4 regions of the Methylophilus sp. 3sh_L genome follow, and region 4 is predicted to be linked to each of the others. Evidence: predicted binding sites of a transcription regulator. Region 4 holds the regulator's gene; each other region holds the start of a gene.

Region 1 (2,206 bases), on a different contig from region 4:
TGAAAGGCACAGATGAGTTCCTGATGGCTATTTCCAAACTGTCAGGTAAGCCTATTCCTGCCAGCCTGACCAAAGAGCGTGGCCGTCTGGTGGATGCCATTGCTGACTCCAGTGCCCATATCCACGGCAAGAAATTTGCCCTGTATGGTGACCCTGACCTCATGTTGGGCTTGACCGGCTTCCTGCTGGAGCTGGGTGCTGAGCCAACGACGGTACTCTCCACCAATGGTGACGATGCCTGGGCTGCCAAGGTACAAGCGCTGTTTGATGCCAGCCCGTTTGGCAAAAACTGCAAGGTCTATCCGAAGAAAGACCTGTGGCACATGCGCTCCCTGTTATTTACCGAGCCTGTCGATTTCCTGATCGGCAACACCTACGGTAAATACCTGGACCGCGACACCGGTATCCCGCTGATCCGTCTGGGCTTCCCGATTTTTGATCGCCACCACAAACACCGCTATCCGGTGTGGGGTTATCAAGGGGCCCTCAATGTGCTGGTCACTATCCTGGACAAGATCTTTGACCAGATGGACATCAGCACTAACGGCATCGCCACCACCGATTACAGCTTCGATATCATTCGCTAGTCTGTGATTGAACGCATACCGGGTAGGGCAGTTCGATGCCTGGCCCGGCAGCAATGCAGTCCTGTCTCTTCCCCCACTTTACAATGATCGATTGTTGAGTGTTTAAGCCTCCCGGTTGGGAGGCTTTTTTTATCAGGATGAAATGGCAATCCATATTTATTACTTTTCCAATCCATATTTTCATTCATACATTCACGACATCACCGATTCTTTTGTCGCAAACCATACAATGCCAAATCACTTTAAAAATTATTTATAACACATTGTTTTTAAATATTTATTAATTAAAAATTTATCTTGGCACAGCCTGTGCTATTTCAATAGTAATACATTCGGAGATGTCACGATGCGACAAAGCAAGCCAGTCATCAACGATACCACCTTACGTGATGGAGAGCAGACTGCCGGGGTAGCGTTTAGCCGTACCGAGAAATTGCAGATTGCGTTGGCTTTGGCCGAATTGGGTGTACCGGAACTGGAGGTGGGCATTCCAGCCATGGGCGAGGCGGAAATTGCCGATATACGCGCGATTGCAGCCTTGCAGTTGCCTACCAGGCTAATGGTCTGGGGGCGCATGACCGAGGGCGATTTGCTGGCATGTTTGCGGACCGGGGTGCGCCATGTGAATTTGTCGTTGCCGGTGTCTGATTTGCATATCGAGCGCAAGTTGCGGCGTGACCGGTCGTGGGTGTTGCAGCAGGTAGCGCAGGTGGTATCGCAGGCGCGCAAGGAGGGCTTGCTGGTGTCGGTGGGCGGGGAAGATGCCTCGCGTGCAGATCCACATTTCTTGCAGCAGGTGGTGGCGGTGGCAGAAGCGGCGGGGGCTTGCCGCTTTCGCTATGCCGATACCCTGGGCATTCTTGACCCGTTTACCACCTATGAGCACATTGCAGCCTTGCGTGCGATGACAACGCTGGACATCGAAATGCATGCGCATGACGACCTCGGCCTGGCCACGGCCAATGCACTGGCGGCGGTTCGTGCTGGGGCCAGCCATGTCAATACGACGGTGAATGGACTGGGCGAGCGGGCGGGTAATACGCCGCTCGAAGAAGTCGCCACCGCCTTATGGCGTATCCACGGGTTGGATCTTGGCCTGGAGATGCATGCCTTTCCCGAGATTTCGCAGCTGGTGGCGCAGGCGTCTGGGCGGGCAGTGGCGCTCAATAAAAGCATTGTTGGCGCGGCAGTGTTTACCCATGAGTCTGGCATGCATGTGGATGGCCTGCTTAAAGACCCGGCCACCTACGAAGGCTTTGATCCGGCCGCAGTCGGGCGCGAGCGGCATCTGGTGCTGGGCAAGCATTCCGGCAGCCATGGTGTGCGGCATATCTATGCGCAATTAGGCATCTCTCTGCAGTCAGACGAAACCGATTGGTTGTTGCAGCGCATCCGCCAGTTTGCCGTGACGACCAAGCGTAGTCCGCTCATGGAAGAACTCAAGCATTTTTATCTGCAAGGCCAATCCAGGCCGGGGAGCATGTCATGAATGCAGGCGCACCCACACTGTCATTGTTTGGTTTGCTGCGTGAAGACCTCGCCTGTGTGTTTGAGCGCGACCCGGCTGCGCGCCACTGGCTGGAAGTTTTGCTGACCTATCCCGGGTTGCATGCCACCTT
Region 2 (2,206 bases), on a different contig from region 4:
TTTTTATTCCCGAGTTCGGCTACAACACGCAATATTCTGAGGATGTCACGCTGGGTGTCAGTGTTTACGGTAATGGCGGCATGAATACCGACTACAAAAAGGGGATTCCGCTGTTTAACAGTAATGGTCGCCGCACGGGTGTGGATTTGGCGCAGGTGTTTTTGGCGCCGACTGTGACTTGGAAAGTGCATGAACATCACACGCTGGGCGTGTCTTTGAACTTGGCCTATCAGCGGTTTGAGGCCAAAGGCCTGCAAAACTTTAGCAATCAGAGTAGTTCAGCGGCCAACCTGACGAATAACGGGCATGATGATTCTTATGGCGCTGGCGTGCATATTGGCTGGCTGGGCGAGATTACGGATGCCGTGACGCTGGGGGCAACCTACCAGAGTCGAACTTATATGAGCCGATTCGATAAGTACAAGGGGCTGTTTGCTGAGCACGGTGACTTTGATATCCCTTCCACCTATGGCGTGGGGTTGGCGGTGAAAGTGACGCCGACGCTGACTTTGGCCGCGGATTTTCAGCGCATCAATTACAGTGAGGTAGATGCGGTGGGTAACGCCTCTTTATCTAACTTGAGCAATGGCTTGGGTAACGATAATGGCGCCGGGTTTAACTGGCAGGATGCCAAGGTGTATAAGATCGGTGCGTTGTATCAATATAGCCCAGCGTTGATTTTGCGTGCAGGCTATAACCATGTGGACCAGCCGGTTAGAGCGGGCGATACGCTGTTTAATATCCTGGCGCCGGGCGTGGTGAAGGATCATGTGTCGATTGGCGCGACTTGGATATTGAGTCCTGCGTCGGAAGTCTCGTTTGCTTATACGCATGCCTTTGAAAATACAGTACGCGGTCAAAATTCGATCCCCGCTGGCTTTGGTGGTGGGGACGCGAACTTGCGCATGTATCAGGATGCACTGGGCGTGGCTTATACCTGGAAATTGTAAAAGTCTTCTCTGCCCGCAAAGCACGGGCGCTATAATCAAAAGCAACAGCATGAATTTTGTGGCTTTTTTTATGTCTGACATATTCTTGCTGTAGGCTTGCTTTTTGCTTTTGCTAACTGAAAGCAATTCTATGAATCAAACTCAAGGGGAAGATGCATGACTGCCAATGTGAAGAAAACGCCTAAATCCAAGACACCCATCGAAACTGCGCAACCAGTTGAAGAGTTTTTGTTAGAGCAATTGCCTATCCCCCAGGCTTTGCGTAATCACCTGACTTTTTCTATTGGTAAATCAAACTCTTGGGCTACGGCGCGGGATTGGTACCAAACGGCTGCGTTTACCGTGCGCGACCACTTGATGAGCCGCTGGGTGAATACCCGCGATGCTTATCGCGATGCCAATACCAAGCGCGTTTATTACTTATCCCTGGAGTTTTTGATTGGCCGGATGCTGTCAAATGCCGCACTGAATTTGGGCATTGCACCCGATCTAAGCGAGGGCTTGCAGGAGATTGGCCAGAAGCTTGAAGGCGTGGCCGAGATGGAACCCGATGCGGCGTTGGGCAATGGTGGCTTGGGGCGCTTGGCCGCCTGTTTTGTCGACTCAATGGCGACCATGGATATTCCGGCCACCGGCTATGGCATCCGTTACGACTATGGCATGTTTAGGCAAACCATTGAAAAAGGCCAGCAAAAAGAAAACCCGGATAACTGGTTGCGCTACCAGAATATCTGGGAGATCCAGCGGCCTGAGCATACCTGCGAAGTGAAGTTTTATGGCCGCGTGTTGCATGTGCATACTGAGCGTGGTGTCGAGCACCACTGGGTAGACCATGAAACGGTGGTCGCCATGCCTTATGATGTGCCTGTGCCTGGTTATGGCACGCAAACCGTGAATAACCTGCGCTTGTGGTCGGCCAAGGCCACGCATGAATTTGATTTGAAGTCGTTTAATGAAGGCAACTACGAAAAATCAGTTGAAGGCCGTCATGGCGCTGAGACCATTTCACAAGTGCTGTATCCAAACGACACCTCTGAGTCTGGCAAGGTGCTGCGCCTTAAACAACAGTATTTCTTTGTTTCGGCCTCTACCCAGGATATTTTGCACCGCTTTACCAACTACAACGCTGACTGGAATACGCTACCAGACAAGGTCGCCATCCAGCTGAATGATACTCACCCGGCGATTGCGGTGGCTGAGATGATGCACCAGCTGGTTGATCACTACCATTTGCCGTGGGACCGTGCCTGGAAGCT
Region 3 (2,206 bases), on a different contig from region 4:
CCAAAGTCATCTCCCCCCCTACGCAGCATGCTTAACAGATTGGGCTGCGCCAAACGGGCCGGTGAGGTTGGTGGTGATACTGACTTCCTGCGGAGCGTGCTGCTGTAGCGGCAAAAGCGGGAACAATAATTCAGCGACACGGTAAGCCTCCTCCAGATGCGGGTAGCCTGAGAAAATAAAGTAATCAATGCCGAGTGCCTGATACTCTTTAATGCGGTCAGCCACCTCTTGCGGATTACCCACCAGCGCCGTCCCCGCGCCACCACGCACCAAGCCGACACCGGCCCACAGATTCGGCGAGACTTCGAGCTGGTCACGACGGCCATGATGCAAAGCCGTCATGCGTTTTTGTGCCACAGAATCAAAGTTGGCCACTGCGGCCTGTGCTGCTGCAATCGTGTCATCGGTGACCTGCGAAATGAGCGTCTCTGCCGCTTGCCAGGCTTGCTCGCTGGTTTCACGCACAATCACGTGCAAGCGGATACCAAACCGGATCTGCCGACCTTTGGCTGCAGCCGCCGCGCGGATCACCTTGATTTTTTCAGCCACCGCTGTCGGTGGTTCACCCCAAGTTAAATGCACATCAATATGCTCGCTGCTGAGTTTGATGGCGGCCTCGGAAGCGCCACCGATAAACAACGGTGGGTAAGGTTTCTGCAGGCTACCGGTCGGTAAGCTGGCGCCTTTCACACTTAAATATTCGCCTTCAAAATCCACGCGCTGCTCGCTCAGTACCGAGCGCCAGATAGACAAGAACTCCTCAGCCTCCGCATAGCGTGCATCATGATCGAGAAAGCTGCCCTCGGCTTGCTGTTCGGCCGGGTCACCGCCCGCCACCACATTAATCAGCAGCCGCCCGCCTGAAATGCGATCCAGTGTGGAGGCCATGCGTGCCGATACCACCGGTGAAATAAACCCAGGCCGTGTGGCAACTAAAAACTTAAGCTGGCTGGTTTCATTGATCAGCGCCGAAGAAATCACCCAGGCATCTTCGCAAGAGCGGCCAGATGGCACCAGCACACCGCCATAACCCAGCCGGTCCGCCGCCTGAGCAATCTGCTTCAGATAAGAAAACGTGGCCGGTCTGGCGCCCTGGCTACTGCCAAGATACCGTTGATCGCCATGCGTGGGTAAAAACCAGAATATTTGCATCGACAGCCCTTTACAACCCATTCATCAGAAATAACAGCTTGAAAAGTGCAAAGTCCATGCCACAAATAAAAATCTTTTAATTCAATCACTTAAAAAAATTATTTTTTTGGGTGCTGCAAAATCAGCAACTGGCGCAGCAGGGTTGCTGATTTTGCAGCACCCATGCATCAATTGCAGCAGGCCGTTGTGAAGCAGAGGCATACAGATGTCTCAGGTACCCATGCACAACCGGAAACCTCTTTTTGTTAACCCTATGATTTGATGACATTTATTTTTGCCATCCTCAACGCCCTATCAGCTGTAGTGTGACTGCGGCCTGATTGGCATGCATTCTGCTAATTCAATCAAACAATCAAAGCATTATTTCTAATGAAATATTTATTTATAACTTTAAGGAATATGAATAGCGCCATTACTTATTGGCACGAAATTTCTGTCTGGATTACTGTATCCAGGCTTAACCCAGTGGAAAAACAGTGAGAGCCTCACGATGGCAAATTTACTAGCAAACGATTTTTACGAGACTGAATACGATACGCAGTTTGAGCAACAGCGGCTGTTAACCATGCCTAACTCGCGGGCCATGTCGACTTCGATTCGGGCTACCGCCCAGGTGTTTGAAGATCCGAAGTCGATTGCCTTGCTCAATCGCATCAAGCAAATTGCCCCCAGTGATGCCAATGTTTTGATCATCGGCGAGACCGGCACGGGTAAAGAACTGATTGCCCGCCATGTGCATGCCTTGAGCTACCGTAAATCCAGACCGTTTGTCGCCGTGAATTGCGGCGCATTCTCAGAAACGCTGGTCGAAAGTGAATTGTTCGGTCATGAAAAAGGCGCCTTTACCGGTGCAGTGACTGCCAAAGCAGGCTGGTTTGAAGAAGCCAATGGCGGCACGCTGTTTTTAGACGAAATTGGTGATTTACCGCTGAGCATCCAGGTGAAACTGTTACGTGTGCTACAAGAGCGGGAAGTGGTGCGGCTCGGTGCACGCAAACCGACCCCGATTGATGTGCGGCTGATTGCCGCAACCAATGTGCGCCTCGAAGAAGCG
Region 4 (2,206 bases):
TCAATTTCAGATGAACTGATGTGGCGGTACATTGATTTGCTGTCTTTTGCGACACTGGAAACCATCGCCGAGTGGAAAGCACAAGTCGCAGCTGGTGAAAATCCCCGCAATATCAAAGTCGGCTTTGCACAGGAAATTGTGGCGCGTTTTCATGGCCAAGCTGCCGCAGAAAAAGCGTTGCAAGACTTTCAAACCCGAGCCAAAGGCGGCATCCCAGACGAGGTGCCTGAAGTGTCAGTGACCATTGAAGGCGAAAGCATAGGCATTAGCCAATTGCTCAAGCAGGCAGGCCTGGTCGAAAGTACTAGCGAAGCGATGCGAGCCATACAGCAGGGCGGTGTCAAGCTAGACAGCGTCAAGGTCGACGATAAAAATCTACCCTTGGCAAAAGGGATCACGGTGGTTGCGCAGGTTGGTAAACGCAAATTTGCCAAGATTACGATCAGGTAATAGGGATTGATAAGTTTGTCCCGACAAGCAAAAAGGCCGCGAATGCGGCCTTTTGTTTTAAAGCGATTTGCGCAAATTTGCGGGCGGAATATTCAGTGACTCACGGTATTTGGCAATCGTCCGGCGGGCAACGACGATGCCTTGCTGGGCGAGTGTGTCGGTGATCTGATTGTCCGACAACGGCTTTTTCGGGTTTTCTTCAGCCACCATTTGCTTGATCAATGCGCGGATGGCCGTGGCAGAACATGAACCGCCTGCATCGGTGGCAACCGAGCTGCCAAAGAAGTATTTGAGTTCATAGACGCCCCGCGGTGTGAGCATGTACTTATGCGTGGTGACACGTGAAACGGTGCTTTCATGTAAATCGAGCTCTTCGGCGATTTCACGCAGCACCAGTGGCCGCATGGCAATTTCCCCGTGCTCAAAGAAGTTGCGCTGGCGGTCCACAATGGCTTGCGACACGCGCAGAATGGTCGAGAACCGTTGCTGGATGTTTTTAATCATCCATTTGGCTTCTTGCATCTGGCTTTGCAAGTATTGGCCTGAGCTCTCGCGGTTGCGCTTGAGGATGTCTGCGTACATCTGGTTGATGCGTAGCTTGGGAATCACTCCATCGTTTAAGGAGGCGACCCAGATGCCTTTGATTTTTTTCACCACCACATCGTGCTGGATAAAGTGATCGTGACTAAAGTTGGAAAACTCGCTGCCGGGTCTGGGGTTTTGTTGGCGGATCAGTTGTTGTGCGGCTTTGAGTGCGGCTTCGTCACAAGCCAGCACTTTTCGCAGTTTGACAAAGTCTTTGTTGGCTAGCAGCGCCAAATGGTCTTTGGCGATTGCAATCGCCGTTTGCAGATATGGCGTCTCTGCGGGCAAGTGCATCAGTTGCAACAGCAGGCATTCACGTAAATCACGTGCACCAACGCCCAGGGGGTCCAGGTTCTGGATCAGCTTGAGCGCGGTTTCCAGTTCTAGCAGCTCTACTTCAAGTTCAAGAGGCAGGTGCTCAACGATCTCCTGTAAATCCTGTTCGAGATAGCCATCGTCATTAATGCTGTCCAGCAATAACTTGACCAGGCTCATGTCCCGCTGCGACAAGTGTGCCAGCTGGATCTGGTCTATTAAATGCTCACGCAAGCTGATGCTGGTGGTTTCCTGCCGGGAAAAGTCGCTGTCTTCATCTTCTTGATGATTGCGGCCGGCCTCATCCCAGTTGCTGGTACTGCCAAACTCCTCATAATCATCTTCAAATTCTGGCGGGGTGAATTCCTCGCTTAAGTTAGGCAGATCGCTCTCGCTCCCGCCAAGGTCGTCATGCAGCTCTTCGCGCAAGCTTTCCGCGGGTGCTGTGATTTCATGCTGCGTGGCCATGTCAAACGAGCTGGCATCTGTCAGCTCTGGCTCGGGGCTGGCCGCTGGCGCTGAACCCTCTTCAAACTCGCCGTCTTCTCCGTCAGACATTTCTAACAAAGGGTTTTCTTGCAGGATGGTTTCCAGCTCCTGGTTCAGCTCCAGCGTGGACAGTTGCAGCAAACGGATAGACTGCTGCAACTGCGGAGTCAGCGCCAGGTTTTGCGAAATACGTAATTGCAGGTTCTGTTTCATGACGGATTACAGCCTAAAATTCTTGCCCAGATAGACTTCACGTACACCCTCGTTCTGAATGATTTCATCAGGGGTCCCTGCCGCAAACACAGCGCCTTCGTTGACGATGTATGCGCGATCACAGATGTCCAACGTCTCGCGGACATTGTGGTCT

The links. The regulator sigma-54, encoded in region 4, starts transcription at its own class of promoters, with help from an activator protein. The targets are predictions, from matches to a motif close to TGGCACNNTTCCTGCT.
Region 1: a site for sigma-54 is predicted at 886-901, ahead of nifV (homocitrate synthase). Genes of this name have one in related genera too.
Region 2: a site for sigma-54 is predicted at 1,043-1,058, ahead of ACIDF8_RS10495 (glycogen/starch/alpha-glucan phosphorylase). Genes of this name have one in related genera too.
Region 3: a site for sigma-54 is predicted at 1,188-1,203, ahead of ssuD (FMNH2-dependent alkanesulfonate monooxygenase). Genes of this name have one in related genera too.

Annotation. Positions count from the first base shown of each region.
Region 1 is NZ_JBKOUF010000001.1:1,035,168-1,037,373, forward strand. Features, by position in the region: gene nifK (nitrogenase molybdenum-iron protein subunit beta) at 1-587, shown strand, start outside; gene nifV (homocitrate synthase) at 934-2,076, shown strand; gene cysE (serine O-acetyltransferase) at 2,073-2,206, shown strand, end outside.
Region 2 is NZ_JBKOUF010000005.1:10,960-13,165, reverse strand. Features, by position in the region: gene ACIDF8_RS10500 (OmpP1/FadL family transporter) at 1-950, shown strand, start outside; gene ACIDF8_RS10495 (glycogen/starch/alpha-glucan phosphorylase) at 1,107-2,206, shown strand, end outside.
Region 3 is NZ_JBKOUF010000003.1:20,564-22,769, forward strand. Features, by position in the region: gene ACIDF8_RS07865 (acyl-CoA dehydrogenase family protein) at 1-10, opposite strand, end outside; gene ssuD (FMNH2-dependent alkanesulfonate monooxygenase) at 19-1,152, opposite strand; gene ACIDF8_RS07875 (sigma-54 interaction domain-containing protein) at 1,718-2,206, shown strand, end outside.
Region 4 is NZ_JBKOUF010000007.1:93,144-95,349, reverse strand. Features, by position in the region: gene tyrS (tyrosine--tRNA ligase) at 1-450, shown strand, start outside; gene ACIDF8_RS12665 (RNA polymerase factor sigma-54) at 508-2,052, opposite strand; gene lptB (LPS export ABC transporter ATP-binding protein) at 2,059-2,206, opposite strand, start outside.